2 regions of the Bradyrhizobium sp. USDA3516 genome follow, and region 1 is predicted to be linked to the other one. Evidence: riboswitches for the same ligand, from Rfam matches in the RefSeq annotation. Region 1 holds a riboswitch; the other holds the start of a gene.
What was found. A riboswitch is a leader RNA that binds a small molecule or an ion and turns the genes downstream of it on or off. The one in region 1 is predicted to bind S-adenosylmethionine.
Positions count from the first base shown of each region.

Region 2: it holds a riboswitch for S-adenosylmethionine, as region 1 does, so the genes downstream of both, AC24YW_RS09890 (O-succinylhomoserine sulfhydrylase) here and metX (homoserine O-acetyltransferase MetX) in region 1, are expected to answer to the same signal.

Region 1 covers NZ_JBYGYN010000002.1:694,200-709,168, forward strand. The annotation lists gene clpB (ATP-dependent chaperone ClpB) at 1-27, opposite strand, end outside; gene AC24YW_RS09100 (MOSC domain-containing protein) at 264-1,052, shown strand; gene AC24YW_RS09105 (NlpC/P60 family protein) at 1,168-1,917, opposite strand; gene AC24YW_RS09110 (alpha/beta fold hydrolase) at 2,135-2,998, shown strand; gene metW (methionine biosynthesis protein MetW) at 3,117-3,779, opposite strand; gene metX (homoserine O-acetyltransferase MetX) at 3,781-4,977, opposite strand; SAM riboswitch at 5,072-5,151, opposite strand; gene AC24YW_RS09125 (chorismate mutase) at 5,307-6,155, shown strand; gene hisC (histidinol-phosphate transaminase) at 6,190-7,287, shown strand; gene AC24YW_RS09135 (prephenate/arogenate dehydrogenase family protein) at 7,284-8,219, shown strand; gene AC24YW_RS09140 (DUF2125 domain-containing protein) at 8,330-9,514, opposite strand; gene AC24YW_RS09145 (gamma-glutamylcyclotransferase) at 9,625-10,236, shown strand; gene AC24YW_RS09150 (lysophospholipid acyltransferase family protein) at 10,456-11,226, opposite strand; gene AC24YW_RS09155 (YdcF family protein) at 11,238-11,942, opposite strand; gene AC24YW_RS09160 (cell division protein FtsX) at 12,015-12,983, opposite strand; gene ftsE (cell division ATP-binding protein FtsE) at 12,976-13,635, opposite strand; gene AC24YW_RS09170 (MJ0042-type zinc finger domain-containing protein) at 13,844-14,722, shown strand; gene AC24YW_RS09175 (response regulator) at 14,760-14,969, shown strand, end outside.
Region 2 covers NZ_JBYGYN010000002.1:843,708-858,676, forward strand. The annotation lists gene AC24YW_RS09850 (methylated-DNA--[protein]-cysteine S-methyltransferase) at 1-556, shown strand, start outside; gene AC24YW_RS09855 (helix-turn-helix domain-containing protein) at 567-1,406, shown strand; gene AC24YW_RS09860 (VOC family protein) at 1,465-1,824, shown strand; gene AC24YW_RS09865 (SRPBCC family protein) at 1,970-2,371, shown strand; gene AC24YW_RS09870 (hypothetical protein) at 2,486-2,965, shown strand; gene AC24YW_RS09875 (MATE family efflux transporter) at 2,962-4,404, opposite strand; gene AC24YW_RS09880 (hypothetical protein) at 4,588-5,640, opposite strand; gene AC24YW_RS09885 (2'-deoxycytidine 5'-triphosphate deaminase) at 5,813-6,949, opposite strand; SAM riboswitch at 7,030-7,109, shown strand; gene AC24YW_RS09890 (O-succinylhomoserine sulfhydrylase) at 7,185-8,372, shown strand; gene AC24YW_RS09895 (SGNH/GDSL hydrolase family protein) at 8,570-9,571, opposite strand; gene AC24YW_RS09900 (SGNH/GDSL hydrolase family protein) at 9,584-10,357, opposite strand; gene AC24YW_RS09905 (OpgC domain-containing protein) at 10,357-11,613, opposite strand; gene apaG (Co2+/Mg2+ efflux protein ApaG) at 11,807-12,199, shown strand; gene AC24YW_RS09915 (Hsp33 family molecular chaperone) at 12,432-13,439, opposite strand; gene argF (ornithine carbamoyltransferase) at 13,618-14,553, opposite strand; gene AC24YW_RS09925 (acetylornithine transaminase) at 14,553-14,969, opposite strand, start outside.

The DNA.
Region 1 (14,969 bases):
GCGTTCGGTATACTTCTCGATATTCATCTTTTCTGTCCCTCGGCCTGCCCTCGGGGCCCTCTAAGGCACCCCAAACGGCATCTTCATTGGGTTTCCAATTACCGCATTGACGTTTCTCAACCGGTAACGGTCGTCTTTTGCCGGCGCTGCCGGCCTGAGCCAGATGTGGGAAGCAGGTTGCGGATGCGAAAGAGGCAACTTCACAATTTCGTGCGTGAATGAGCGGGCTTGGCGATGGCGATCCGAATCCCTTAAGTAGCCGCATGACAGCTAAAGATACCGCCGAGATCACCGGCCTCTACCGCTATCCCGTCAAGGGCCTGACGCCGGAACGCCTGTCGCGCGCCCCTTTACGGGTCGGCCAGACCCTGCCGGCCGACCGCCGCTACGCCATCGAGAACGGCCCGAGCGGGTTCAACCCCGAGGCGCCCGAATGGAAGCCGAAAATCCAGTTCCTGATGCTGGCGCGCAATGAGCGGCTGGCCGCGCTCGACAGCCGGTTCGACGACGAAACCAATTTGCTGACCATCCGCAAGGACGGCCAGATCGTCGCCAGCGGCGATCTCGAGACCGCCGCCGGGCGCGCGGCCATCGAGGCCTATTTCACGGAGAACTTTCAGCCCGAGTTGAAGGGCCCGCCCAAAATTCTTTCCGGCCGCGACCACAGCTTCTCCGACGTCGCCCGCAAGGTCGTCTCCATCATCAATCTCGACAGCGTCCGCGCCATCGAGACCATGCTCGGCGGCGTCGCCGTGCATCCGCTGCGCTTCCGCGCCAATCTCTACGTCAAGGGCTGGCCGGCCTGGTCGGAGCTCGACCTCATCGGCCAGACGCTCGCGATCGGACAGGCCCGGCTGAAGGTGATCAAGCGCATCGTCCGCTGCCCGGCCACCAATGTCGACCCCGAGACCGCCAGGCGCGATCTCGAAATTCCGCCCACGCTCTCGCGCCATCTCGGCCACATGGACTGCGGCATCTATGCCGAGGTGATCGAGGGCGGTGACGTCGGCGTCGGCGATGTAGTGGCGGTGGAAGAGCCGAAGCTGGTGTGAGACAACGCTGTCTCGACGTACTCCGTCATTGCGAGCGCAGCGAAGCAATCCAGGAATGCATCTGCGGAAACAGTCTGGATTACTTCGTCGCAAGAGCTCCTCGCAATGACGAACCTCAGTTCGGCATCACATACGCATAGATCTTGCCGCGCGAGACCGGGGCTTCGCGGACGCGGTTGCCGTTGTTGCCGGAGATCATGATCGGATTGCCCTGCGCGTCGATGCCGGTGACGATGCCGACATGGCCGCCGCGGCGGCCGCGCGACATCACCGCGATGGCGCCGACCTGCGGACCGGAGATGCGCGTGCCGTAATGGGCGAAGGAGTTCGCCATGTCCGAGCCGGTGCCGCGATGACCGGTCTTTTCCAGCACCATGTTCATGAAGCGCGCGCACCACAGGCTTCCGCGCCCGGTCGGATTGCCGCCGACGTAACGGCGCGCTTCCGACACCAGGGAGCCGCCGCCGAAGCCACCACTGCTCGTGGCCTCACTCGCCATGCCGCCGCTCGCGCTCAGCGCCGCTCGACGGCTTGCGCGCGTGACCATTCGACCGCCGCCGGTGATGATCGTTCCACCATTGCCGCTCATGGCGACGCCGGGGCTATTGGTGTTCGGATCATAGCTGGCAAAAGTGTTGCCGAATCCGCTCGCCTGCAACTGCGCCGCGCTGCGCTCGAAGCGCGAGCTGCGTGCATGATGCCGGTAATGATGATGTCTGGTGTGGTGCACGTAAGCGTGCCGTTCTGCGCTATGACGATGATGAGGCCGCGCTGAGGCCGGAGAAACGAACGCGGCAACCGCCGCAAGAAAAATCGCCAGCGCGACAACACAGCGCGACAGGCGGGACGCAAACAACTCAACCATTCTTCATCCTTCGTTGACACCCCCACTTCCAATCGACCCGTGCAAGCGCCGACATCCGTCTGGCCGTTAAGCCGCCGGATGTGGCGAGAAAAAGACGCGGGCTGCCTGCGAATAGCTGCGATGATTTTGCGCCGACACTGCTTCAATGCTGCCGCATTGCGGACAACAGCATTAACTGCGATCCTGCAAAAGCGGCTTGAAGAGAGGGAAACGGTTAATGCCCCACGCCACGACCAAGGATAACGTTCGCATCTATTTCGAAGAGGCGGGCCAGGGAACGCCGATATTTTTTCTGCACGAGTTCGCGGCCGATTACACCAATTGGGAGCCGCAGATGCGCTACTTCTCGCGTGGCCATCGCTGCATTACCTATTCGGCGCGCGGCTACACGCCGTCGGACGTGCCTGACGGCGAGGTCTACACCTACACGCATTTCTACACCGATGCGCTCGCAGTGCTCGATCATCTCGGCATCGAGCGCGCGCATCTCGTCGGCCTGTCGATGGGCGCCTATTCCTCGCTGCAGATCGGGTTGAACGCGCCGCAGCGCGCGCTGTCGATGACGCTGGCCGGCGTCGGCTCCGGCTCGGAGCTCGAGAAGCTCGACGATTGGCGCAAGCAGTGTCGCGCCAATGCCGAGCAGTTCGAGACGCTAGGCTCGGTGGAGGTCGCTAAAGTGACGCGCGAGGCGCCGAGCCGGATTCCCTTCCTGGTGAAGGACCCGCGCGGCCACGCCGACTTCTACGCCGCACTGGCGCGGCACGATGCCAAGGGATCGGCGCGCACCATGCGCGGATTCCAGGGCGGCCGTCCCTCGATCTACACGATGACGGACGCGATCAGAGGCGCGGCAACACCCGCGCTGATCATCTGCGGCGACGAGGACGAGCCGTGCGTCGGGCCGAGCCTGTTCTTGAAGAAGCACCTCCCCGCGGCGGGTCTGGCGATGTTTCCAAAGTCCGGTCACGTGCTCAACCTGGAGGAGCCCGCGCTCTTCAACGAGAGCGTCGAGCGGTTCGTGACGCTGGTGGAAGCCGGACGCTGGCCTGTGCGGGATCCGCGGTCGCTGGCTCCCCATTGAGGTAGAGGCGCCGCCAAGTACTCCGTCATTGCGAGCGTAGCGAAGCAATCCAGAATCCCTCAGCGGCGGCATTCTGGATTGCTTCGTCGCAAGAGCTCCTCGCAATGACGGAGAGAAATTACTTCCCCCCGCCGCGGCTCAGCAAGAACACCGCCTGCTCGCCGAACATGTTCCACACCCACCAGGGCAGGTTCAGCGGCACCGGGCGGCCGTAGAGATCGAGCGCGACCGAGCGCTCCATCTTGACGTTGATCTCGTCGCAGAGCTCGACGAAATCCTTGATGGTGCAGAAATGGATGTTGGCGGTGTCGTACCAGGTCGCCGGCAGATTCTCCGTGCGCGGCATGTGGCCGCCGATCAGGAGCTGGAGCCGCATCTTCCAGAAGCCGAAATTCGGGAACGAGACGATGGCGCGGCGGCCGATGCGCAGCAAATTCTCCAGCACGACCCTCGGCTGCCGCGTCGCCTGTAGCGTCTGCGACAGGATCACGTAGTCGAAGGCGTCGTCGGGATAGTTGACGAGATCAGTGTCGGCATCGCCCTGCACCACCGCGAGCCCCTTGGCGACGCAGCGGTTGACGCCCTCGCGCGACAATTCGATGCCGCGGCCGTCGATGCCGCGGGTCTCCAAGAGCTGAAGCAGATCGCCGTCGCCACAGCCGACGTCGAGCACCTTCGAGCCCGGCTTGACCATCTCGGCAACCAGCCGATGATCGGCGCGATAATCTCCGGACGGCCTGGCCGCACCGCCGTCCAGCGGCAACACTTCCTGCACGGACATCTTAGCTATCCTTCAGTCCGCGGGCCTTGCCTGCCGATTGCAGGAAGGCGCGGGAGATATCGAAGAATTCGGGCACGTCGAGCAGGAAAGCGTCGTGGCCGCGATCGGTCTCGATCTCGGCGAACGACACCCGGGCGCTCGAGGCGTTCAGCGCGTGCACCAGCGCGCGCGATTCCGAGGTCGGGAACAGCCAGTCGCTGGTGAAGGAGACCACGCAGAAGCGGGTCTTGATGCCGGCGAAGGCCTTGGCCAGCACGCCACCATGGTCGGCGGCGATGTCGAAATAGTCCATCGCGCGCGTCAGATAGAGATAGGAGTTGGCGTCGAAGCGCTCCACGAAAGAGGAGCCCTGGTAACGCAGATAGGATTCGACCTGGAAATCGGCGTCGAACGAGAAGGTCGGCAGCTCGCGGTCCTGCATGCGCCGGCCGAACTTGCGGTGCAGCGCGGCGTCCGAGAGATAGGTGATGTGCGCCGCCATCCGCGCCACCGCGAGCCCGCGATGCGGATGGATGCCGCGATCGGCATAGCCGCCGCCGTGCCAGTCGGGGTCGGCCATCACGGCCTGGCGGCCGAGCTCGTGAAAGGCGATGTTCTGCGCCGAGTGCCGCGTCGCGCAGGCGATCGCCAGCGCGGAGAACACGCGCTCCGGATAGGCCGCGGTCCATTGCAGCACCTGCATGCCGCCCATCGAGCCGCCGACGACCGCAAACAGCGTGTCGATGCCGAGCCGGTCGATCAGCATGGCCTGCGCGCGCACCATGTCGGGGATGGTGATGACGGGAAAATCCAGGCCCCAGACCTTGCCGGTGGCGGGATTGATCGAGGCCGGCCCGGTCGAGCCCATGCAGCCGCCGATCACGTTGGAACAGATGATGAAGTAGTGCTTGGGATCGATGGGGCGGCCGGGGCCAACCAGCGTCTCCCACCAGCCGGGCTTGCCGGTGACCGGATGCACATTGGCGACATGCTGGTCGCCGGTCAGCGCATGGCAGATCAGCACCGCGTTGGAGCGATCGGCATTGAGCTCGCCATAGGTCTGGTAGGCGATCTGGAACGGGGTGAGGTCCACACCGCAATCGAGCCGCAGCGGCTGCTCGGTGCCGAAATGCGCGACCTGCGAGCTCGGATGATCGACCTCGTGCGACCGCTCGTCGGCGCTGATCGCAGGACTCGGTATCGACTTGACGCTACCCATCTCGGACATCGACCTCGTTTGCGACGGGCTGCTCGACCGCGCCGCTGACATCAGGCCATGAAAAACCCGGCCTGAACGATAGGTTCGGCCGGGATCGGAAGCGTCCCCGGCCTGTTTAGCGAGTTTTTTAACGTGGCTGCAAGCCGGCCGGCTCAAATGACCACGGAACGGGCAAAAGCTACCGTCTTGGGCGGTTTTCGTCAAGTCGCGGCCCGGATCGGCCCAATTCGCCTCTGCCGCGACGCCCGCAAAGCACGTCATTTCTCTTTGCTTTCGCCGCCCCGACTGCCTAATCAGGACATCCCCCATCGGAACGATCGCCACCAGACATGTCCCAACGTCCGCCCGCGCCACTATCGCTGCAGGAACTGCGCAAGGAGATCGACGCGATCGACGAGGGCATGCATCGCCTCCTCATGCAGCGCGGCGAGATCATCGATCGCCTGATCCAGGTGAAGCAGACCCAGGAGGTCGGCTCGGCGTTTCGCCCCGCGCGCGAGGCCGCCATGATGCGCGAGATCGTGCAGCGTCATCGCGGCATCCTGCCGCTCGACACGGTCGAGAGCATCTGGCGCGTCATCATCTCGACCTTCACCTATGTGCAGGCGCCGTTCTCCGTGCATGCCGACGTCTCGGTGAGCGAGCCGGCGATGCGGGATTCCGCGCGCTTCCATTTCGGCTTCACAGTGCCTTACGTCGCGCATTTCAGCGCGCAGGCCGCGGTCGAGGCGGTGGCAAGATCCAAGGGCGACCTGGCGCTGGTCTCGGCGACCTCGAGCCGCACGCCATGGTGGCTGGAGCTGGAAGCGGACGGCGCACCGAAGATCATCGCGCGGATGCCATTCGTCGAGCGCGCCGACCATCCGGCCGCATTGCCGGTGTTCGCGGTCTCACGCGTCGCCGACAGCGCCCTGGTAACGGAGGTCGAAACCTTCAGCGTGCGCGTCTCGGGATGGAACGCCGAGGTCGCCCGCGCGCTGTCGCCGCTCGCCGAGATCGTGGCGGTGCCCGATACCGCCTTCGACGGCGCGGCGCTGCTGGTCTCGGTTACCGGCGCGACCAGCATCGACAAGATCAGGGCTGCCCTGATCGAGGCGGGGGCCTCGGTGCGCTCCGTGGCCCTCGTCGGCAGCCACGCAACGCGCTATACGGTGCCCCCGACCGGGCCGAAATCGTAAGTCGCGAACCGCCCAAGCCTATCCGGAGTCGAAGATGTCCCGCCCCGTGCCGAATCCCGGCATTCTCGATATTGCGCCCTACACGCCCGGCAAGAGCCCGGTGCCGGAGCCGGGCCGCAAGGTGTTCAAGCTCTCCGCCAACGAGACGCCGTTCGGGCCCTCGCCCAAGGCGATTGAGGCCTTCAAGCGCGTGGCGGATCATCTGGAGGACTATCCGGAAGGCACCTCGCGCGTGCTGCGCGAGGCGATCGGCCGCTCGTTCGGGCTCGATCCGAACCGCATCATCTGCGGCGCCGGCTCGGACGAGATCCTCAATCTGCTCGCGCACACCTATCTCAGCCAGGGCGACGAGGCGATCTCGACCACGCACGGCTTCCTGGTCTACCCGATCGCGACCATGGCGGTCGGCGCCAGGAACGTCGTCGCGCAGGAGACCAACCTCACCGCCGACGTCGACGCCATCCTGAAGGCAGTGACGCCGAAGACGAAGCTGGTCTGGCTCGCCAACCCCAACAATCCGACCGGCACCTATCTGCCGTTCGACGAGGTCAAGCGGCTGCGCGCCGGCCTGCCCTCGCACGTGCTGCTGGTGCTGGACGCCGCCTATTGCGACTACGTCTCGCGCAACGACTACGAGATGGGAATCGAGCTCGTCGCCACCACCGAGAACACCGTGGTGACGCACACCTTCTCCAAGATCCACGGCCTTGCCGCGCTGCGCATCGGCTGGATGTTCGGGCCCGAGCACGTCATCGACGCGGTCAACCGCATCCGCGGTCCCTTCAACGTGTCGACGCCGGCGATGTATGCCGCGGTCGCCGCGATCGAGGACACCGCGCATCAGGCGATGTCGAAGCAGTTCACCGAAACCTGGCGCAACTGGCTCACCGAGGAGATCGGCAAGCTCGGGCTGAAGGTGTCGCCGAGTGTCGCCAATTTCGTGCTGATCCATTTCCCGACCGATAAGGGCAAGACCGCCGATGACGCCGACGCCTTCCTGACCAAGCGCGGCCTCGTGCTGCGCGGCTTGAAGAACTACGGCCTGCCGCATGCGCTGCGCATGACCATCGGCACCGAGGAGGCCAACCGCCTCGTGGTCGAAGGCCTGCGCGACTTCATGGGCGGCAAATGAGCGCGCAGGCGCACTTCCAGCGCGTCGCGCTGATCGGCTTCGGCCTGATCGGCGGCTCGATCGCGCGCGCTGCGAAGCTCCAGGGGCTGGCCGGCGAAATCGTCACCACCGCGCGCTCGGAGAAGACGCGTGCACGCGTCGCCGAGCTCGGGATCGTCGATCAGGTCGTGGCGACGAATGCCGAAGCGGTGAAGGATGCCGATCTCGTTATCCTCTGCATTCCCGTCGGCGCCTGCGGAGCCGTGGCGCAGGAGATCGCGCCGCATCTCAAGGCCGGCGCGATCGTCTCCGACGTCGGCTCGGTCAAGGGCGCGGTGGTCAGGGACATGACCCCGCATCTGCCGAGCGGCATACATTTCGTGCCGGCGCATCCGGTCGCGGGCACCGAGCACTCGGGGCCGGATTCCGGTTTTGCCGAGCTCTTCATCAACCGCTGGTGCATCCTGACCCCGCCCGACGGCACCGACGCAGCGGCGACCGAGCACCTGCGCGCGTTCTGGGCGGCGATGGGCGCCAGGGTCGAGGTGATGACGCCGGATCATCATGATCTCGTGCTCGCCATCACCAGCCACCTGCCGCATCTGATCGCCTACACCATCGTCGGCACCGCCGACGAATTGGCGCAGGTGACGGAATCCGAGGTGATCAAGTTCTCCGCCGGCGGCTTCCGCGATTTCACCCGCATCGCGGCGTCCGATCCGACGATGTGGCGCGACGTGTTCCTCGCCAACAGGGAGGCCGTGCTGGAGATGCTCGGCACCTTCACCGAGGATCTGGCCAAGCTCACCCGCGCGATCCGCCGCGGCGACGGGGAGGCGCTGTTCGACCACTTCACCCGCACCCGCGCCATCCGCCGCGGCATCGTCGAGATCGGCCAGGATTCCGCGGCGCCCGATTTCGGCCGGCAGCATGGCGCGCTGAAGAAGCCGTGAGCCTGTCGTTCAGGGGCGCCCGAAGGGCGAACCCGGAATCCATTGGGCCACAACGCACGGGGTGAAATGGATTCCGGGCTCACGCTTCGCGTGCCCCGGAATGACAGTCTTCAATACAGCGGCGGGATCTGGCCGACCTTGACCGGGCCGAGCAGCACGGCACCGTCGACGAATTTCAGCGGGAAGCTCCGCGCCTTCTTGCCTTCCAGCGTGCTCTCGGTGCCGATCGAATTGATGCCGGCGGCAACGCCGGCATTGGCGTTCTGCTTGATGACCTTGCCGAGGCCGGGGACGGCGCGGTCGAGCGCGCCGAACAGATTGTTGAGGTCCTGCGACTTCACGCCGGGCGCGAGGCGATCGAGCGTTGACTGCGGCACGCCCTCCTCCAGCATCTTCTCGATACCGAGCGCCGGGATCACGCGCTCGAGGCCGGTCACCGTCATCTGCAATTCGCCGTCGAGCCGGCCGTTGGGCGACAGGCCGAGCGTGCCGGCCGCGACCGCGATCATCTCGCCCTGCTGAATACGCGACTGCACGATCTCGATGTGACCGCCGGCGGCCTGGATCTCGCGGAAGCGCTGCGGCCACGGTTTGGGCGTGAGGTCGGAGAGGCCGGTGATCTTGGCGCGAGTGTCCGCCTCGAACGGCTCGGCGAGCAACGGATGCACGCCCTGGATGCTGCCCTGCGCGACATGGACCACGGTCTCGATCACGGGACGATCCGACGCTGATCCATCGGCAAGGCGCCCGTGCAGCTCCACCTGCTTGGCGCGCGCAAGCGGCACCTGGACGCTGCCATCGAGCCGGTTGAGGCTGGGGTCGTCGAACACGATGGAAGCGCGATCGGGCACCGCCGGCAGGCCCGCCACACTGGCGCGGCCCTTGCTCCAATTCACCGTGAAGGTGTTTTGCGTGATGCCGTCGATCAGCGTCGCGGGCGCTGCGAATTCGGCGATGATGCGCTTGGGGTCGTAGACCTGGGCCACGACCAGGATGTTGTCGAGCTTGGCGGTGAACGGCGTCTTGCTCGCGTTCTGCGAGACCAGGGCGACGCTGGCGCCGGAGCACTGGACCTCGAAGCGGAACGGAAAGCCGGCGATCGAGCGCTTGGCACAATCATAGATGCGGCCGGCCTTGGCTTCCTGCGCCCGCCAGGCGTCGGCGGTGATTTCGGCCTGCGAGGCCGCATAGAACCAGAAGCAGGTCCAGCCGACGGCAAGGACCAGGACGAGAACGGGAGCGATGAAAAGGCCCCAGCGGGAGCGGCGGCCAGTGGCAACGGTCATATTGGACATGCGGCGACCCTTTGACGCCAGATTCAGGCAAATGTAAGCGGAGCCGGCCTGCGACGAAAGGCGCAGAAATCGCTTCGCTTGGGCGCAGGGTTCTGGTAGCCGTCCCCGAAATGTCCGAAATCACCCTCCCCTCCGTCACCACAGCCAAGGGCGACCTCTGGGTGTTCGGCTACGGCTCGCTGATGTGGCGGCCGGGCTTCGACTTCGAGGAGCGCGTCCCGGCACGGCTGGTCGGCGAGCACCGCGCGCTCTGCGTCTATTCCTTCGTGCATCGCGGCACGCCGGAGAAGCCGGGCCTGGTGCTCGGCCTCGACCGCGGCGGCGCCTGCCGCGGCATCGCTTTCCGCGTCGCCGAGAAGAACCGGGCCGAGGTGGTTGCATATTTGCGCGCGCGCGAGCAGGTCACCTCGGTCTATCGCGAGGTGATGCGCTCGGTGTGGCTGGAGAACGACGCGCGTCAGCGCGTCTCCGCGCTCGCCTACGTCGTCGACCGCGGCCATGTGCAATATGCCGGCCGCCTCTCGCTCGCCGAGCAGCATCGCCATGTCGTCCAGGGCCATGGTCAGTCCGGCGCCAACCGCGACTACGTCACCGCGACGGTGAAGGCGATCGAGGCCGAAGGCTTTCGCGACACGCAGCTGCATCAGCTTGCATTGATGCTGCATGGTGATGCGCATTCCCTGCACGCGGCGGATCGGGACCAAGATCGCGAAAGCCGCTAAAGCAGAATGGCCTTAGGTTGAATCGATTGTCGCGGCTCGTTCACCTCTCCCGCTTGCGGGAGAGGTCGGCGCGTCCGGGCGATGCGAAGCATCGTCCCGCGCGCCGGGTGAGGGCTTTCTCCTCTTGGAGACTGTCCCATTGCGGAAGCACCCTCTCCCGCAAGCGGGAGAGGGAGCGCACCTCCGTCGTTGCGCGATCAAGCCTCATTTCATTGCGCTTTAGCCCGTCGGCGCGTAACTCGGCGCCGAGCCGATCAACTGCTCCTGCTCCTTCCGCCCCGCTTCGACGAGGCGAGTGGTCGCATCCTCGATCGCCGCTTGCACGCGTGCGAGAAATTCGTCCTTCGGCAGGCCCGGCGGCAACGGCTCGAGAAACTCGACCACCAGCGTGCCGGGGTAGCGCATGAAGGTACGGCGCGGCCAGAACAGGCCGGAATTGAGTGCGACCGGCAGGCACGGCACGCCGCAGGAGGAGTAGATCTGCGCGAAGCCGGTCTTGTAGTCGGGCGCAGCGCCGGGCGCGCGGCGCGTGCCTTCCGGAAAGATCACGAGCTGCTTTCCACTGCGCACCGCCTCGCGCGCGCGACGCGTCATGTCCAGCAGCGCCTTCACGCCGGCATTGCGGTCGATCGCGATCATCCCGGTCTTGACCAGAAACTGGCCGAACACCGGGATCTGCATCAGCTGGCGCTTGAGGATGAAGATCGGCCGGTTGAAGAAACCCGGCAGCACGAAGGTCTCCCAGAACGACTGATGCTTGGCCACGATCAGCAGCGGTCCTGTCGGGATCTTCTCCACCCCGCGGAATTCCACCCTGATGTTGCAGACCACGCGCATCAGGACCAGCGTCGCCTTGGCCCACCATTGCGCCACCGTGAGCATGGCGCGCGGCGGCAATGCAAAGGTCGGCAGCGCAACGATCGCGAGAAGGACCAGCACGGCGTAGAACAGCACGTTGAACACGAGCGATCGCAGGAAAATCAGGAACATCGATGGTCCGATCAATTGGCCTGTGCGGTGGCGGGCCGCTTCGGTTGCTGACCTGCAGGCTGCTCCGACATCTCGGGCCAAAGGTCAATCCCGAAATCCTCCAGCCGCACCCTGAGCTCGGCCGCAATGTACTTGACGTATTCGGACAGGAGCAGCCGCAGCGTCGAGCCCGAGATCCACCACGGCTCCTCGCGCCATTTTTCACCGACCACCGCGAACGGGATCAGCGTCGTCTGTGGCATCGCATGCGAGAATTCCACCAGCGCGCGCGGCATGTGATAGTTCGAGGTGACCACGATCAGAGACGTAAATCGGCGCCCCTCGGCCCAGCGCCGCGCCTCCGCCGCGTTGCCGCGGGTCGTGAGCGCGGTGCGGTCGAGGTCGACGCAGCAGGTCATGAAGGACTGATTCTCCGGCAAGGTGCGGGAGATGTCGCTCGCCGTCGAGGTCGGATGCACGCCGGAAATCAGGAGCCGCCTGCCGTAGCCGGCAGCGAGCAGCTCCATCGCGTCCGATACCCGCGAGGAGCCGCCGGTCAGCACCACGATGCCGTCCGCCTTGCGGTCCGGCACCGTCTCGGCGCCGCGCAATTGCGACAGGAATGCAACGAAGCCCGCGGCCGCGCCGACGAAGGCGAGCGCGATCGTCGAAACGATTGCCGCGCGCAGCCAGCCGCGCGGCAGTTTCGGCGATCGTTCGTCGGCCCTTGAGGTCATGCGATGTCGGTGATCCCTTCCCGATCTGATTTTATGACGTTTTGAGGCGAAGTGGAGTCCGGTTTAGCAAGCCTAGTCGACGTCGTTCAATGTCGCGAACAGCGTCTGGCGCGAGGCGATCGCGGTAATGGCGCCGATCAGGACGGCCTGAACCGCGAGCACGACGTAGCCGGAGGGGCGCAGCGAGAAGGTGCCGAGCAGCGCGGCGAACTGGTCGCCGACGGGGGTCCCGGAAAACCAGCCTGCGATGGACTCGGAGAAGCCGAACATCAGCATGGCGGCGCCGCCGCCGATCACGCCGCCCTCCAGGCCCAGCCTGAGGAAATGACGCAGGAAGTGATTGGCGATGTAGCGGTCGCCGGCGCCGACGAAATGCAGCACCTCGACGATCGGACGGTTCGCCGCCATGGCACCGCGGGTCGCGAACGACACCGAGATGATGGTTGCGACGATGACGAGCGCGAGGATGCCGAGGCCCGCCAGCACGATGGCGTTCGTCATCATGCGCATGCGCTCGATCCAGGCGCGGTGATCGTCGACGCTGGCGCTAGGGGCGACCTGCGTCACGCGCGCGCGCAAGGCGCCGAGATCGAGCGGCGTTCCCGGCTGCACGCGTGCGATGATCATGCGCGGCACAGGCAGATCGTCCATCGACAGGCCGGTACCGAGCCAGGGCTCGAGCAGCTTGCCGCTCTCCTCCCTGGTGAACGGCTTGACCTCGACGATGCCGGCTTGCGTGCGCATCGCTTCCGCCACGGCTACGGTGTCGCGCTCGAGATCGCGGCCGGCCTGCGGACGAACCTGGATGGTGATTTCGCTCGCGACGTCCGACTGCCATTCGGCGGCGGAGGCACTGACCAGCAGCACCGTGCCCGTAGCCATCGAGGCCAGGAACGTCATGATGGCGACGACCGCGAGCAGTGCTCTGCCGTGGATCGAGGCGCGCGGCACGATCGGCGACATATTGCGCGCCTTGGCCGGAAGCTGCGGACGCTCCTGTCCGAGATCGACCAGCACGCCGCGCTCGTCCAGCCTACTCATAGACGTGCAGCCGTCCCTGGTGCAGCACCAGCCGCCGTGCTTCGTACTGGTCCATCAGGCCGATGTCGTGGGTGGCGATGATGACGGCGGTGCCTGATTTGTTGAGCTCGATGAAGAGTCGCAGCAGGCGGCGGCCGAGCGTCGGATCGACGCTGCCGGTCGGCTCGTCCGCGAGCAACAGCTGCGGCCGCGAGATCACGGCGCGCGCGATCGCCGCGCGCTGCTTCTCGCCACCCGACAGGATCGGCGGCAGCGCGTCCATGCGGTCGCCGAGGCCGACCCAGCGCAACAGATCGATCACCTCCTTCCGGTAGCTCGACTCGCTGCGGCCCATGACGCGGAACGGCAGCGCGACATTCTCATAGGTCGTCATGTGATCGAGCAGGCGGAAATCCTGGAGCACGATGCCGATGCGCTTGCGCAGGTCTGCGATCTCGTCCTTCCCGAGCTGCGAGACGTCGTGGCCGAACAGGTTGACGAGGCCCCGCGTCGGTCGATGCGACAGGAACAACAGGCGCAGCAGGGACGTCTTGCCGGCACCGGACGGTCCGGTGAGGAACTGGAAGGAATGCGCCGGGATCTGGAAGCTGAGGTCGCGCAGGATCTCCGGCCCCAGTCCGTAACGCAAACCGACATTTTCGAACCGAACCAAGCTCAGCTCCGTTCGAGAGGGGGCGCAGGCCGCATTGCGGAGCTCCGCCATACGCGATCAACGGGTTTTGCCGCCGTTATGGTTTCCGGTTCGTTAACGGTCGCCCAGTAGCATAAAGGGCGCCCGGTTCTGTGCGATCGTGGCATCGTCAAGACCAGTCCAAGACCTTCGTTCACCAAGACCTTCGTTCATGCATCAAGGCTCGTCCATGCATATCGTCTGCCCCCATTGTATGACATCCTACGCCATCAAGCTCGCGAGCCTTGGGGCGAACGGGCGGGCGGTCCGCTGCTCCCGCTGCAAGGAGACCTGGATCGCCCACGCCGAGGATGCCATCGAGGAGGCGTCCGTTCCGGCCATGGCCGCGGCCAGCCGAGCCGACGACCAGTCCGACCTCGCCGAACAATGGAACTCCTATGCCAAGGACGACGGCGCCGCTGATGCGCCCGTCATCGACAGCCCCTCGATCGCCAGCGACTGGCCGGATGAGCAGGCCCACGAAACCGAGGACGAATGGTCGGCAGCGGCCCGGCAGGCCGAAGAAGAGGCCGTCGGCGCGCAGCACCAATCCTGGTTCCGAAGCCTGTTCCCCCGCCGCGGCGCGCGGGTAAGCCACCCGGTCGCCGCTGCGGTGCCGCGCAAATCCTATCTTGGCCTGCCGACCGCCTGCGCCGCGATGGGCGCGCTGGTGCTGGCACTGGTGCTCTGGCGTGGCGACGTGGTGCGGCTGCTGCCCCAGACGGCAGCGTTCTACAAAATGGTCGGGCTCGAGGTGAACTTGCGGGGTCTCGCCTTCAAGGACGTCAAGCTCTCCAGCGAGACCGTGGACGGTAAGCAGGTGCTGGTGATCGAGGGCGTGATCGTCGGCGAGGGCAAGAAGCCGCTCGACATTCCGCGGCTGCGCTTTGCCGTGCGCGACGCTCAGGGCGCGGAGATCTATGCCTGGAATGCGGTACTTGAGCAGACCGTGCTGCGGCCGGGTGAGCGCGCCTTCTTCCGCTCGCGCCTCGCCTCACCGCCGCCGGAGGGCCGCAACATCGATGTTCGTTTCTTCAACCGGCGCGACATTGCCGGCGGCAGCGTATAATCGCCCTCGCAAGGGCGTTTATCCCGAGGTTCGTCTCATGCCGAAAATCTTGATCGCCGACGACGAGGATTCGATGCGCACGCTGGTCGCGCGCGCCATCGCCATGGACGGCCACGAGACCGTCACCGCCCAGGACGGTGCCGAGGCGCTGGAGATCCTGACCCGCGAGGATGGCGCCTTCGACCTGTTGCTCACCGACATCCAGATGCCGGTGATGGACGGCATCGCGCTGGCGCTCTCCGTCGCG
Region 2 (14,969 bases), 150 kb from region 1:
ATTCGACACGGCCATCGGCCGTTGCGGCATCATCTGGAGCGGCACCGGTGTGGTCGCCGTGCAATTACCGGAGGCGCGGGAGATCGACACCCGACGCCGGATTTTCCAGGTCCATCCCGAAGCGCGGGAGCAACGCCCGTCCGAGAACGCCGAGCTTGCGATCGAGGGCATCACGGGCCTGCTGCAAGGCCACGATCCCGATTTCTCCGAGGTCAGCCTGGATGCCGGCGGCGTGCCCGGCTTCGACCGGCGCGTCTACGAATACGCCTGCAGCATTCCGCGCGGGGAGACGCGCACCTATCACGAGGTCGCCCGGGCGCTGGGCGCCTCCGGCGCGTCCTATTCCGTGTCGCAGGCGATTGCGAAGAATCCGTTCATGCTGATCGTGCCCTGCCACCGGGTGCTGGAGGCCGGAAATTACACCGACCGCCTCTCTCCTTACGGCGGCGTGATCTCCAAGCGGCGGCTGCTGGCGCTGGAAGGCGCCCATCCCATCGCCAGCAAGACGTTGTTCGAGGTGCTGCTGCCGGTTGCCCCGCCGAGACCCTCCACCTAGATAAGGCGGCATGCACGCCACCACGCTGCTGACGACGCCATCGATCACGGCTTCCGAGTTTCGCTGCGATGCGGGACCGGACGATAGGCCGTTTGCGGAATGCCGCACCGGTCATTCCATCGCCTATGTGCGCTCCGGCAGCTTCGGCTGTCATTGCCGCGCCGGCTTTTTCGATCTGGTGGCGGGCTCGATGCTGATCGGCGCCCCGGGCGAGGAATACACCTGCACGCATGAGCACGTCTCCGGCGACGTCTGCCTCGGCTTCTTTTTCAGCGAGGATCTGGTCGACGCCCTCGGCGGGCGGCGCGAGGTCTGGCAGATCGGCGCGACGCCGCCGCTGCCCGAGCTGATGGTGCTGGGCGAGCTGGCCCAGACGGCAGCAGATGGCAACAGCGATCTCGGCCTCGACGAGATCGGCCAGATCCTGGCCGGCCGTTTTGTCGAGGCCGTCTCGGGCAAAGCGCGCAAGCCGGCCACGCCCACCGCACGCGACCGCCGCCGCGCGGTGGAGGCCGCGCTGTGGATCGACGACAACTCGCATGCCGAGCTCGACCTCGAGCAGGCGGCAAAGCAGGCGGGCCTCAGCCCGTTTCATTTCCTGCGGCTGTTCTCGGCCGTGCTCGGCGTCACCCCGCATCAATATCTCGTGCGCTCGCGGCTGCGCCACGCGGCACGGCTGCTCGCTGACGACGACATCGCCGTCACCGACATCGCCTATGACGTCGGCTTCGGCGATCTCTCCAATTTCGTCCGCACCTTCCATCGCGCCGCCGGCATGTCGCCGACCAAGTTCCGGCAGGCGTCGAAGGGGGAGCGCAAGATTCTCCAAGAGCAGCTTGCCCTCAACTGACTAGGGTCGTCTCCGGCGCGTGCCCTTCGCGGCACGCTTTTCCGCAATGGAGACGAACATGTACGACCACATCGGATTGCGCGTTGCCGACCTCGACGCTGCCACGCGCTTCTACAGCGCGGTGCTGGCGCCACTCGGCTTTGTCCTGTGCTCGAGCGGCGACGGTTATGCCGGTTTCGGGCCGAAGGGCGAGCCGGCGCTGTGGCTGCACCTGAACAAGGGCCGCAAGGCCGACGGCGTCCATATCGCCTTCCGCGCCGGGGATCATGATGCGGTCAAGGCATTTCACAGCGAAGGCCTCAAGTGCGGCGGCCGCGACAATGGCGGCGCGGGCCCGCGCAGGGATTACAGCCCGACCTATTACGCGGCGTTCCTGATCGATCCTGACGGCAACAACGTCGAGGCGGTCTGCGTGTGAAGCGCCGCCGCGCACGAGCACTTGTAGGGTGGGCAAAGCGTAGCGTGCCCACCAACTGCTCGCGACAACGCCGATGAATGGTGGGCACGGCGCGCGAAGAGCGCGCCTTCGCCCACCCTACGGATTCCACCTGATAGGAGAGACCATGGCCTCCATCCACAACGACATCTCCCTCCCCGCCTCCGCGCGCGATGTCTGGGACGCGGTGCATGATTTCGGCGCGCTGCATCGGCGGCTGGTGCCGGGCTTCGTCACGGCGTGCTCGCTCGACGGCGATGCGCGCATCGTCACCTTTGCCAACGGCTCGATGGCGCGGGAAGTGCTGGTCGATTGCGACGATGCGCGGCGGCGCCTGGTCTACGCCATCAGCAACGAGCGGCTGAGGCATTACAGCGCCTCGGTGCAGGTCGTTGCCGAGGGCGAGGCGAGCTGCCGCCTTGTCTGGATCATCGACATGCTGCCGAACGAGCTCGCGCCTTACGTTCAGGGGCAAACCAAGGAGGCGGTCGCCGCCATGCACAAGGCGTTTCCGCCCGCTTCGGCCTGATCATTCACTGTGAGTTTTCTCACAGAAGCGCGTCCTCGCCGGCCGTAACTATGCCCCTCGTGCGTCCGGTCGGCTCCGCTCTCCCGGCGGCGCCACGCACGCGAGGAGCATGCCATGAGAGGTGCGGACAAGGTGATCTGCCAGGCGGCCGCGGTGCTGCTGCTGTTTTCAATCTCGAGCGTGCCGGCAAAAGCGCAATTCCTCGGCGGCGGCGGTGCCGGCGGCGAGGACATGATGACCCAGATGGCGCCGATGCTGGAGATGATGAAGGCGAAGATGGGCAAGCGCCGCTTCGCCATGCTGATGCAGACCATGGGCCCGATGATGAGCCGCATGATGGAGAACGGTGGCGGCGGGCTCGGTGGCATGATGGGCGGCGGCAGTTTCGGCGGCGGATTCGGAGCACCGAGCTATGGCGGCTACACGCCGATGGGCGGCGGCACCATGCCGGTCGGGATCGGCAGCATGGGCGGCGGCGACATCATGGGCATGCTCGGCGGCAGCGGCGGCAGCGACATGATGGCGATGATTCCGCAATTGATGCGGCTCGCCAATACGGGCGGCGGCGGCCACCGCCGCCACAAGCGTCGCTAGTCGGCCGCCGAAAGCGCCGGCCTGATCGCAGGCTTCGTCTCGCGCGGTCCCCAGCGTGTCAGCACGACGCTGGAGCACGACAGCAGGCCAAGCACGACCATCGAGCTCGCGGCGAGCCAGAAGAAGCTCTGCGCGCTGGCGCCGTGCGTCGACAGCCACCAGCCGATTCCGGCGATGTAGATCAGCCGCGCCGTCTGCGCCAGCACCGGGCCGATCACCTTCGCGGCGCCTTGCGAGGAGAAATACATCGTCGTCGCTAGGCCGAAGAAGGCGTAGAACGGCCCAACGGTCGAGAGATATTGATGGCTCGCCGCGCGCACCTCCGCGCTGTCGGTGAACATGTTGACCCAGAGATCGGGGAAGATCGCGACGAGACACGCCGGTGCGCCGACCGCCACGAAAGCGGCCACGCTGGCGGTCCAGGCGATGCGCCGGGCGCGCGCGATGCGGCCGGCGCCGATCGCCATGCCGACCATCGGCACGCAGGCGATGCCGAACGAGAACGCGATCGAGGTCAGCAGGAATTCGAGCCGCGCGCCGACGCCGTAGCCGGCGAGGATCGCGGTGCCGAACTGCGCCAGCATATGCGTGAAGATCGAGATCGTCAGCACCGATTGCAGCGGCGAGAAGCAGGCGATGGCGCCGACCTTCAGAATGTCGAAGAACATCGCCCATTGGATGCGCAGGCCGCGCAGCTTCAATGTGATCCGCGCACGGCCGGAGAACAGGTACCAGGCCATGATGCCGATGTTCATGGTGTAGGCGATCAGCGCGCCGGCGGCGACGCCGCGCATGCCGAGTTGCGGCACCGGCCCGAGCCCGAGGCCGAGCGTGCCGCCGAGCACGATCTGCCAGGCCGCGGAGTTGAGGATCAGGAACGACGGCAGCTTCATGTTGCCGGTGCCGCGCAAGATGCCCGCCATGGTGTTGAGCAGCCAGGGCAGCACGGCGCCGCCGAAGAACACCTGCGTGTAGGCGATCGCATGCATCAGCACGTCGCCGCGGCCGCCGAGCATCTCGAGCAATCTCGGCCCGAAGATCAGCATGCCCAGCGTGAAGACGAGGCCGAAGCTGATGCCGATCAGCATCGCGTGCACGGCCAATGCGCCGGCACGCTCGCGGTTCCCGGCGCCGAGCGCACGCGCGATCGCCGAGGCCACCGCGCCGCCCATGGCGCCGCCGGACATCGTCATGGTCAGAATGATCGTCGGAAACACCAGCGCCATCGCCGCCAGCGCCTCGACGCCGAGCCGGCCGACATAGGAGGTCTCGGCGATGACGACGCAAATGCCGGCCGACAGACCGATCGCGTTCGGCCAGGCGAGCGAGAGCAGCGTGCGCAGGATCGGCCCATCGGTCAGGGCACTTCTGATCGGCGGCGGAGGCGGCGGCAGCGGGCGCTCTTGCTCATCGACCGGGATTTCGGCGATGTCGGACATGTCCTCTCCCGGGCGCAGGCGCCATTTGCGGCGCAGCAATCGCTTGGTGTGCCCAATCTCTTGGTGCGCCAATGGCTTCGTTCGCGCGAATGGCGCGGCTGAGGCGTGTTAGCACGGCGTGCTCCGATTCTGACTGCGCCCGATGCAGGCGTGCCCTGCGGCAACGCATTTCAACAGGTGGAATTACTCGATCGTCCAGACCAGCGGCGGGCGACCGCCTACCGCGGTGCGCATCTGCACGCCGATCTGGCGGCCGCAGCCTGCGGCGAGACCTGCGAACAATCCCTCAAGCAGCCTGGCGCAGGCGCGGTGATAGTCGGCGACGTCGTCCATCAGCTTCCAGCTCCGCTGGCGGATCTCGAAGGTGCTTTCCGATTGCATCGTCTCGGCCGCATCATCCTGCGCGGCGAGCAGCGCGTTCAGGAACGATGCGAATTCTGGCGCGCCGCCGCGGGTCGTCGCCAGCGCCGCGGCGACCTCATCGAAATATTGCATGCCGATCAGCTTGCCGGTGAGGTGCAGCAGATAGCCGGCATCCTCCGGGCCGAACAGCTGCACCATCACGGGCGCAGCGGTGCGGACATATTCCATCGCGTAGTTGCGATAGGCTTTTTCCAGCCGCGGTTTTGGCCAGCTTGCGACCGGCAATGCGGGTGCCGTCTTCGCATCGAACAAAGGTGCTTCGAGGTGGCGCGCGAACACGAGGCGCTGGTCGAGCTCGAGCGGATGGTCGTACAAATGGTAATAGCCTTCGAGCCCGTCCTGGCCGTCGACGCTCTGCTTGGTGCAGACGAAGCCGAGCCTGAGATCGCCGAGCGCAACGCCGTTGTTGGCGTGCCAGCCGCGCAGCATGGCGCGGGAGACTTCGCCCGGCACGCCGCAGATCGCGGTGCCCTTCCAGATCCAGCGCGGCGGCGGATAGCGGATCCAGGCCTTGGTGTCGCTCTCGTACATGTATTCGACATGCACGCCGCCGATCCAGTTGGAGAGATAGTGATATTGCGCGGCCGCGACCGCCGGCGGCAGATGGTCGATCCCGAGCTTTTTGAGCCCCGGCAGGAAGCGCTCCTGCTGCTGGCGACGGAACACGCGGAAGACGAATTCGGCGGCATCCGCCGTGCCGCGGCGCGTGACGACGGTGAGGATCAGCCCGGTGAAACAGGCGTGATAGAGATCGGCGATCGCGCGCCAGCGCTTCCATTGCGCTTCCTGCGCGGCGTCTGATGCGGCGGTCATGTTCGCTCCCGGCTTGTTGTTTTGCGGGAGTGTGTCATCGCGGATCGGAGGACGCAACCGGACGCGATCTCTGTGTCATCGCCCGCCTTGTGCGCCATTGCGCACTGGGGCGGGCGATCCAGTACTCCGAGACGGTCATGCTTGAATCGAGAGGCCGCGGCGTAGCCTGGCTCTACACCCGGAAATGCTTGCTCAGCTTCAGGCCCTGCGCCTGGTAATTCGAACCGATGCGCTGGCCGTACATCGCGTCGGGACGGGCCAGCATCTTCTCGTAGACGAGGCGGCCGACGATCTGGCCGTGTTCGAGGATGAACGGCACTTCGCGCGAGCGCACTTCCAGCACCGCGCGCGAGCCCAACCCGCCGGCGCCGGCATAGCCGAAGCCGGGATCGAAGAATCCGGCATAATGCACACGGAATTCGCCGACCAGCGGATCGAACGGCACCATCTCCGCGGCGTAATCGGGCGGCACTTGCACGGCTTCCTTCGACGCCAGGATGTAGAACTCGCCGGGATCGAGAATCAGGCTGCCGTCGGGACGCGCCGAGATCGGCTCCCAGAAATCCTCCACCGCGTAGCCGGCGCGGCGGTCGACATCGACGACGCCGGTGTGGCGCTTGGCGCGGTAGCCGACGAAGCCGCTCGCCTTCTCGCCCGAGAGATCGACCGAGACGGCAACGCCGCCCGAGAGGTCGGCATCGTCGATGTCGACGAGACGCTCGCTCGCATGCAGCGCATCGAGCTCGTCGGCATTGAGGATGGCATCGCCGGTGCGGAAGCGCATTTGGCTGAGACGCGAGCCCTCGCGCACCAGCACCGGAAACGTCTTCGGGCTGATCTCGGCATAGAGCGGGCCGTGATAGCCGGCGCCGATCATGTCGAAGCGACGGGTGCCGTCGGCGATCACGCGGGTGAAGACGTCGAGCCGGCCGGTCGAGCTCTTCGGATTGGCGGCCGCGACGATCTCCGGCGGCAGCGCCAGGCTCTCCAGCAGCGGCACGATGTAGACGCAATTGGTCTCCAGCACGGCGCCGTCGGCGAGGCTGAACTCGTGCAGCTTCAACTCGTCGATGCGCTCGGCCACGGTAGCGCCGGGCCCGGGGAGGAAGCTGGCGCGGACGCGATAGGCGATGTCGCCAAGGCGCAGATCGAGGCTCGCCGGCTGGATCTGGCTCTCGACGAAGTCGTAGGCGGGCAGGATGAGGCCCGCTTCCGCCATCGCCGCGATTATGCGGTCGGGCAGGATGCCATTGGCGTCGGCGGCGACCGTGAACGTCAACCGGGAGTCCTCATCAAGGGTCAAACGCATCCGGACATGCCGGAAATACAGGTCTTTTACGGCTATCCGATGGACGCCTTGACGGAAAGGGCATTGCGGAATATGAGCATCACTTATCCCGTGGTGATTTGAGCCGGCCGGCTTGCAGCCACGTTAAATAAGTCGCTAAACAGGCCGGGGACCTCTGAGATCCCGGCCCGTGGACATGTCCAGGCCGGTTTTTTTGTGACCGTTTTCGCGTGAAGCGGTCATGTCGGAGGTACCTATGTCGAAGTCGACCGCCAACTACCGCCCCGAAACCCGCTTGGTCCATTCCGGCACCCTGCGCTCGCAATATGGCGAGACCTCGGAGGCGCTGTTCCTGACGCAAGGCTATGTCTACGCCAGCGCGGAGGAGTGCGAGGCACGCTTCAAGGGCGAGGATCCCGGCTTCATCTATTCGCGCTATTCCAACCCGACCATTGCGATGTTCGAGCGCCGCATGATCGAGCTCGAAGGCGCCGAGGCCGCGCGCTCGGCGGCAACCGGCATGGCGGCGGTGACGACCGCGATCCTGGCGCCGCTCAAGGCCGGCGATCACGTGGTCGCCTCCCGCGCGCTGTTCGGCTCGTGCCTCTACGTCATCCAGGACCTGTTGCCGCGCTACGGCATCGAGACCACGCTGGTCGACGGGCTCGATCTCGACCAGTGGCAGCGCGCACTGAGACCCAACACCAAGACGTTCTTCCTGGAGAGCCCGACCAACCCGACGCTGGATGTGCTCGACATCCCCTCGATTGCCGAGATCGCGCACAAGGGCGGCGCGCGGCTCGTCGTCGACAACGTGTTTGCGACGCCGATCTGGCAGAGCCCGCTCGCGCTCGGCGCCGACGTCGTCGTCTATTCCGCGACCAAGCACATCGACGGCCAGGGCCGCTGTCTCGGCGGCATCATCCTGTCCTCGGAAGCCTTCATTGCCGAGCACATCCACAATTTCATGCGCCAGACCGGCCCGTCGATCTCGCCGTTCAATGCCTGGGTCCTGCTCAAGGGCCTGGAGACGCTGGGCGTGCGCGTGCGCGCGCAGACCGAGACGGCCGGACGCATCGCCGAGGTGCTGGCGAGCCATCCCAAGATCTCGCGGCTGGTCTATCCGGGCCGCGCCGATCATCCGCAGGCGTCGCTGGTGAAGAAGCAGATGCGCGGCGGCTCGACGCTGGTCGGCTTCGAGGTGAAGGGCGGCAAGGCGGCGGCGTTCCGCGTGCTCAACGAGTTGAAGCTTGCCAAGATCTCGAACAATCTCGGCGACGCCAAGAGCCTCGTCACGCATCCGGCGACCACGACGCATCAGCGCCTCAAGCCGGAAGACCGCGCCGCGCTCGGCATCAGCGAAGGCTTCATCCGCTTCTCGGCGGGGCTGGAGCACGCGGATGACCTGATCGAGGATCTCACCGCGGCGCTGGAGAAGGCGTGAGGCTCTTACCCTCCCCTGGAGGGGGAGGGTCGGCTCACATTGAGCGTAGCGAAATGTGAGACGGGGTGGGGTGACAGTCTCTCCACATCCAACACTGCCCGAGTGGATAGATCACCCCACCCCGCTCGCGCTGCGCGCGATCGACCACGGGCGAGCTACGCTCGTCCCCTCCCCCTCCAGGGGAGGGTGAAGCAGACCTACATCGGCCGATAGGTTCTCACGTCTGCCGGCACGTTCACGCCGAGCTTGAGCTGGCCGACGGAGCGGATGATGTCGTCGCCGAGCAGCTGGGCGAAGCAGGCATAGCCCCAATCGTTCATGTGCAGGCCGTCGGCGATGACGAAGCTCTCGACCGGGATCGACTGGTTCTCGTGCCAGTCGCGCATCACCTCGAAACGGGGGAAGATGCCGACCTTGCGGAGCTCGGCGACGTTGCCGAGCAGCTTGATCATCTTGCCGGCGCTTTCCTTGCGCTGGTTGACGGCCGGCGAATATTGCGGATCGACCAGCACGATGTCGGTGCCGCCGGCGGCCTGAATGCGGCTGATGCCGTCCTCGACCAGCTTGGCCGTATCGGCAGGATCGAGGTTGCGCAGCACGGCATTGGTGCCGACCTGCCAGATCACGAGATCCGGATGCACGTCGATGACCTGCGTCTGCAGGCGCTTCATCATCTCGGGCGCATCCTCGCCGCCGACGCCGGCATTGACGACGGTGATGTCGGCGGTCGGATAGTGCCGGCGCAGCTGCGCGGCGAGCCGGTTGGGGTAGTTGAACTCCGGCGAGCTCGCGCCGAAGCCCGCAGTCGAGGACGAGCCGAACGCGACGATGACGACGGGCCGGCCGGCGGCAAGCTTGCTTGCGACATGGGGCAGCGAGCCCATCGCCTTGGAGCCGCCCTTGTTCGCGTCCTTGGGCGGCAAGCAGGGCACGCGGCTGAAGATGTCGGCGGCGGACTTGGCGACCTCCTTCACCTTGTCGATGGCGCGCGAGGTGACGCCGCGCTGCTCGGGCGACCTCGCGGCGACGGTGGTCTGGGACGGCGCAGGGGGCGCTGGATCAGGCGACTGGGCGGGTGCGGGGGTCGCCGGCTGTGCGGCCGGCGTCTGCGCATGCGAGGCGGGCGTCAGCAACAACAGCATTGCTGCTGCAGGCGCGGCCAGCCATGACGTCAGGCAAAAAGGGCGGAGAGAACTCATTAACGCTAGACCTCAATTTTGCTGCTGGGCCGGCTCCAGATGAGCAGCACCGATCACGAACTGTGCCAACGCCCGGCCAAGGCAATCATGGACCTGCTTCGCCAGCTCAGGCCCGCGCGACGGGTTGAACAGGTCGAACTGGCCCTGTTCATTCCACTGCCGCATGATCGCGAAACGATCGAACAGCGGGATGTCGTGCTCCTGCGCCACGACGCGCATATTATCGAGAAAGGGCTGCGCCGAGATCATGGTCTCGGTGCGCGGGCTGTACTGCAAATTCATCAAGACGACGTCCGCCCCTGCCTTTTGCAGCGCAACAACCCCATCGGTCACCGCGCCACGAAATTCGTCGGGATCGATGGATCGGATAGCATCCACGGTCCCGGTCTGCCAGATGACCAAAGTAGGCGTTTTTGCTTCCATCAGCTTAACGAAGGTGGACGCGGTCTCCTCTGCCGTTTTCTTGCTCTGTATTTCTACGGAGACGTGCACCGCCTCGGAGGGCGGCAGCCTCTCCTTGAGGATCGCCTCCATGCGCGCCGGATAGGAGCTGCTCTCCGACGACGGAATCGTGGTCGAGCGGCTGCCGATGACGAGGATATCGAGCGGCTTACCGGCCTTGACCGCATCGGCCACCTTGGGCAGCTGGCTTTCGCTGGTCAGCAGATAGGACGGCAATTCGCAGGCCGCGGGCGATGCGGCAGGCGCGGTATCGCCCGCGCGCGCCGTGGGCGCGGCGAGGCTACCGCATAGCAGGACCAGGCTCAGGAGAACCTTCGCCTTCATCAGCCCCCTCCCGCCAGATCGGCGTTGCCGACGGCGTTTTTGGTTTTCGCACCGCTCTTGTCAGCCACACGCTTGTACCACGAAATGACCCAGGCCACCCCCCACATGATCAGGATTCCGGAGAGGCTAATCAACGCATGCATCACCGGCCCGCCGGAGATTTCGGCGAGGACGAAATGGCCGGCAAAGGCCAGGAAGACGCCGAGGCAGAAGATCTCGAGCGAATGCTGACCACATAGAATTAATGGTCGTAGCCAGCGCGATTTCAAGCCCGGCCAATCGCGGGGCAGGAAGCGCACGGTCAGCGCCGCCAGCGCCAGGAAGTGCGCGAAGCGCAGCACGTCGAGGTCGGTCTTGTCGATCGGATACATCCATTGCTCGATCCGCTTCGGCATGAACTGGGAGAGCTGGGGCACGTACCAGGTCAGGGTCACGTAGAACGCCGCGACGAGATAGGCGATCGAGATCCACATCGTCACCGGCGAGGCCAGGACGCCCGACATGCGACGCGCACCTCCGAGCGCGCACCAGGCACCGAACACGAACAGCAATTGCCAGGCAAAAGGATTGAAGGCCCAGAAGCCGTTCGGATAGGCCGAGAGGTAAAGGTCGTACTCCCAGGTCACCGCATAGAGCAGGACCGACAGCCCGAGCGTGACGTCCGGCCGCCATTTCATCGACCACAGGATCAGCGGCAGCGCCAGCATCAGCACGATGTAGAGCGGCAGCACGTCCATGTTGACGGGACGGAAGCGCAGCAGCAGCGCCTGCACGATGGTGACGTCGGGCTGCTTGAGGAAGTCCATGATGCCCATCTCTTCGGTGTAGAGCGGGTTCTCGAACCTGGTCGCGACATAGGAGATCTCGGCGAGGAAGATCGTGAACAGGAAGACGTGGGCGACGTAGATCTGCCAGACCCGGCGCAGGATGCGCGCGGTGGCGATGAGGACGCCGCTCTCCAGCATCGCCCGGCCATAGACGAAGGCCGCGGTGTAGCCGGAGATGAAGATGAAGATCTCGGTGGCGTCGCTGAGGCCGTAATTGCGGATCGTGAACCAGGTCAGCAGGCTGGGCGGCAGATGGTCGATGAAGATCAGCCACAGCGCGAGCCCGCGGAACAGATCGAGCCGGAGCTCGCGCTCGCCGATAGCGGGCAGCGTGATGGCTGGCGCTGCGGCGCGCGCCTTCGCCCCTGCGGGCTTGGCGTCCGCGGTTCCTGCGATGGTCGATCCCGTCACTTGGTCGGCAATGGTCATCGGGCCTGGAAACCCTTCCGCAAATCGCGACGTCGAAGCAGTGTAATGGTCCGGCCGTCGTCTCGCAAAGCGGCCGGATCACATCAGGGTGTCTCCCTCGGCGGTGTGCTTTCCCGCCAATTCTGGCGGGACGATGTCGCCAAGGCGCCCGCGGGGGTTTGGTTCCCGGGGCGGATTCGGTATGATGACAGCCATGTACCGCGCCGTGACCCGCCAGATCGAAGTGACCGTCGAGCCGAACTTTGTTCCGGAGCAATCGTCGGCCGACCGCTCGCGCTTCTTCTGGTCCTACACCATCGTCATCACCAATTCGGGCGAGGAGACCGTGCAGCTCAAGACGCGGCACTGGATCATCACCGATGCCTCCGGCCGCCAGCAGGAGGTGAAGGGCGAAGGCGTGGTCGGCGAGCAGCCGATCCTGGCCCCCGGCGAGCGCTTCGAATACACCTCCGGCGTGCCGCTCGCGACCGCCTCGGGCTTCATGACCGGCCGCTACCAGATGGTCAGCGAAACCGGCGAGCGCTTCGAGATCGACGTGCCGACGTTTTCGCTGGACAGCCCCGACAGCAAGCGGGTGTTGAATTAGCGGAGCCGGGCGCGGGTCGTAGGGTGGGCAAAGGCGCAAAGCGCCGTGCCCACGATCCCTTCCGAATTCGGCGACGAATGGTGGGCACGCTTCGCTTTACCCACCCTACAATGTCGGAGATCTTGGCCCGCTTCCTCCACATCGTCATCGCGAGCGCAGCGAAGCAATCCAGACTGCCACCGCGGAGAGACTCTGGATTGCTTCGCTGCGCTCGCAATGACGAAGGATAGGCTTACGCGTCCTCGGCGCCCGCCTCGTGCGGCGTGAACTGGTACACCGACGAGCAGAACTCGCAGGTGACGACGACCTTGTCGTCCTTGACCATGGCGGCGCGGTCGTCGTGCGAGAAGCTCTTGAGCATGGCGGCCACCGCATCGCGCGAGCAGGAGCACCGCGCCTCGAGCGCCTGCGGATTGAACACGCGCACGCCGCGCTCGTGGAAGAGGCGGTAGAGCAGCCGCTCGCCGGAGAGCTCGGGATCGATCAGCTCGACGTCTTCGACCGTCTCGATCAGCGAGCGTGCCTCGACCCAGGCATCGTCTTCCGTGATGCTGTGCACCTCGGTACCATCAGGCGCATCGCCGGGATGCAAGTCCGCTTGCCGCGCGCGCTCCGGCGCCTTCGGCAGAAATTGCATCAGCATGCCGCCGGCGCGCCAGCGATGCTTGCCGCCGTCGCTCGAGCGCCACTCCTCGCCGACCGCCAGGCGCACGCGCGTCGGGATCTGCTCGGAGCGCAGGAAATATTCGTGGGCGGCGTCTTCCAGGCTGCCGCCGTCGAGCGCAACCAGGCCCTGGTAGCGGCTCATGTCGGGGCCCTGGTCGATGGTCATGGCGAGATGGCCGCGGCCGAGCAGCGTGCCGGAATCCTTCGCCGTGCCCAGGCGCGCGGCGTCGAAGCGCGCATAGGCACGCAGGCGGTCCGGGGCCTTGTAGTCGACCACCAGGAACGACACCGGGCCGTCGGTCTGGGCCTGAAGAATGAAGCGGCCCTCGAATTTCAGGGCCGAGCCGAGCAGCGTCGTCAGCACGATGGCCTCGCCGAGCAGCTTGCCCACGGCTGCGGGATAATCGTGCTTGGTGAGGATGTCGTCGAGCGCAGGACCAAGCCGCACCAGGCGCCCGCGCACGTCGAGCGCGTCAACCTCGTAAGGCAGCACGGCGTCATCGATCGGAACCGATGATGGCGCGCGAACCGGGCCTTCAGGCCCGGTCTTCATGTCAGGAGATTGGGAAACCATGGCGCATTATCTGGGGTCGGTGGACGGAAATGGAAGGGCGCTGGGTGGTGCGTTCCGGATGCAGGTGGGTTCTGAGAAGCCACCTCAAGATCGAGGTCGTCCCGGATCGGCGCGCACTTGTGGCGCGCTTGTCCGGGACGACAGTCGTTTTGACGCGGCAGCCGGGCCGCCAGCGCGGCTACTTCACCGCGTCGAAGCACCAGGCCAAAATGCCCTTCTGCGCGTGCAGGCGGTTTTCGGCCTCGTCGAACACGACGGATTGCGGGCCGTCGATCACCTCATCGGTGACTTCCTCGCCGCGATGGGCCGGCAGGCAATGCATGAACAATGCGTCCGCCTTGGCCAGCGACATCAGCTTGCCGTTGACCTGGTAGGGCTTCAGCACATTGTGGCGGTGCTCGCCCTCCTTGTCGCCCATCGACACCCAGGTGTCGGTGACGACGCAATCGGCGCCGCGCACGGCGGCCTCAGGATCGGTGCCGAGCACGATCGGCGCGCCCGTCGCCTTGATCCAGTCGCGCATGGCCTTTTTCGGTGCGAGCTCCGGCGGCGTTGCGACATTGAGCTGGAATTTGAAGCGCTCGGCGGCATGGGCCCAGGACGCCAGCACGTTGTTGTCGTCGCCGGTCCAGGCCACCGTCTTGCCCTCGATCGGGCCGCGATGCTCCTCATAGGTCATGAGGTCGGCCATCACCTGGCAGGGATGCGAACGCCGCGTCAGGCCGTTGATGACGGGCACGGTGGCGTTGGCCGCGAGCTCCAGCAGCGCATCGTGATTGAGGATGCGGATCATGATGGCATCGACATAGCGCGACAGCACCCGCGCGGTGTCGGCGATGGTCTCGCCGCGGCCGAGCTGCATCTCGGCGCCGGTGAGCATGATCGCCTCGCCGCCGAGCTGGCGCATGCCGACGTCGAACGAGACGCGGGTGCGGGTCGAGGGACGCTCGAAGATCATCGCCAGCGTCTTGCCTTCGAGCGGCCTGACCGGCTGCTGCGCCTTCTGCTTCGCCTTCATGGCGGAAGAGGCGGCGAGCATGCTCTTGAGCTCCGACAGCGGCAGCTCGTTGATGTCCAGGAAATGCTTGGGAGCTTTGTTGGGCGTCGTGCTCATCAGCTTGCCGCCCGCTTGGTCTGGCTGGAGGAGATCGCAGTGCAGGCGCGCTCTAACCGGCCGACGCTGTCCTCGATCTCCGCTTCGGTGACGATCAAAGGCGGCAGGAAGCGCACGACATTGTCGCCGGCCCCGACGGTGAGCAGCTTTTCGGCGCGCAGCGCCGCGACGAGATCGCCCGAGGGCACCACGGCCTTGATGCCGATCAGGAGGCCCTCGCCGCGCACCTCGCTGACGACATCGGGATGACGATCGATTACCGAGGCGAGCTTCTGCTTGAGCAGCAGCGACATCTTCTGCACGTGGTCGAAGAAGCCGGGCTTGAGCATGACGTCGAGCACAGCGTTGGCGGCCGAGATCGCGAGCGGATTGCCGCCGAAGGTCGAGCCGTGCGAGCCAGGGCCCATGCCTTCTGC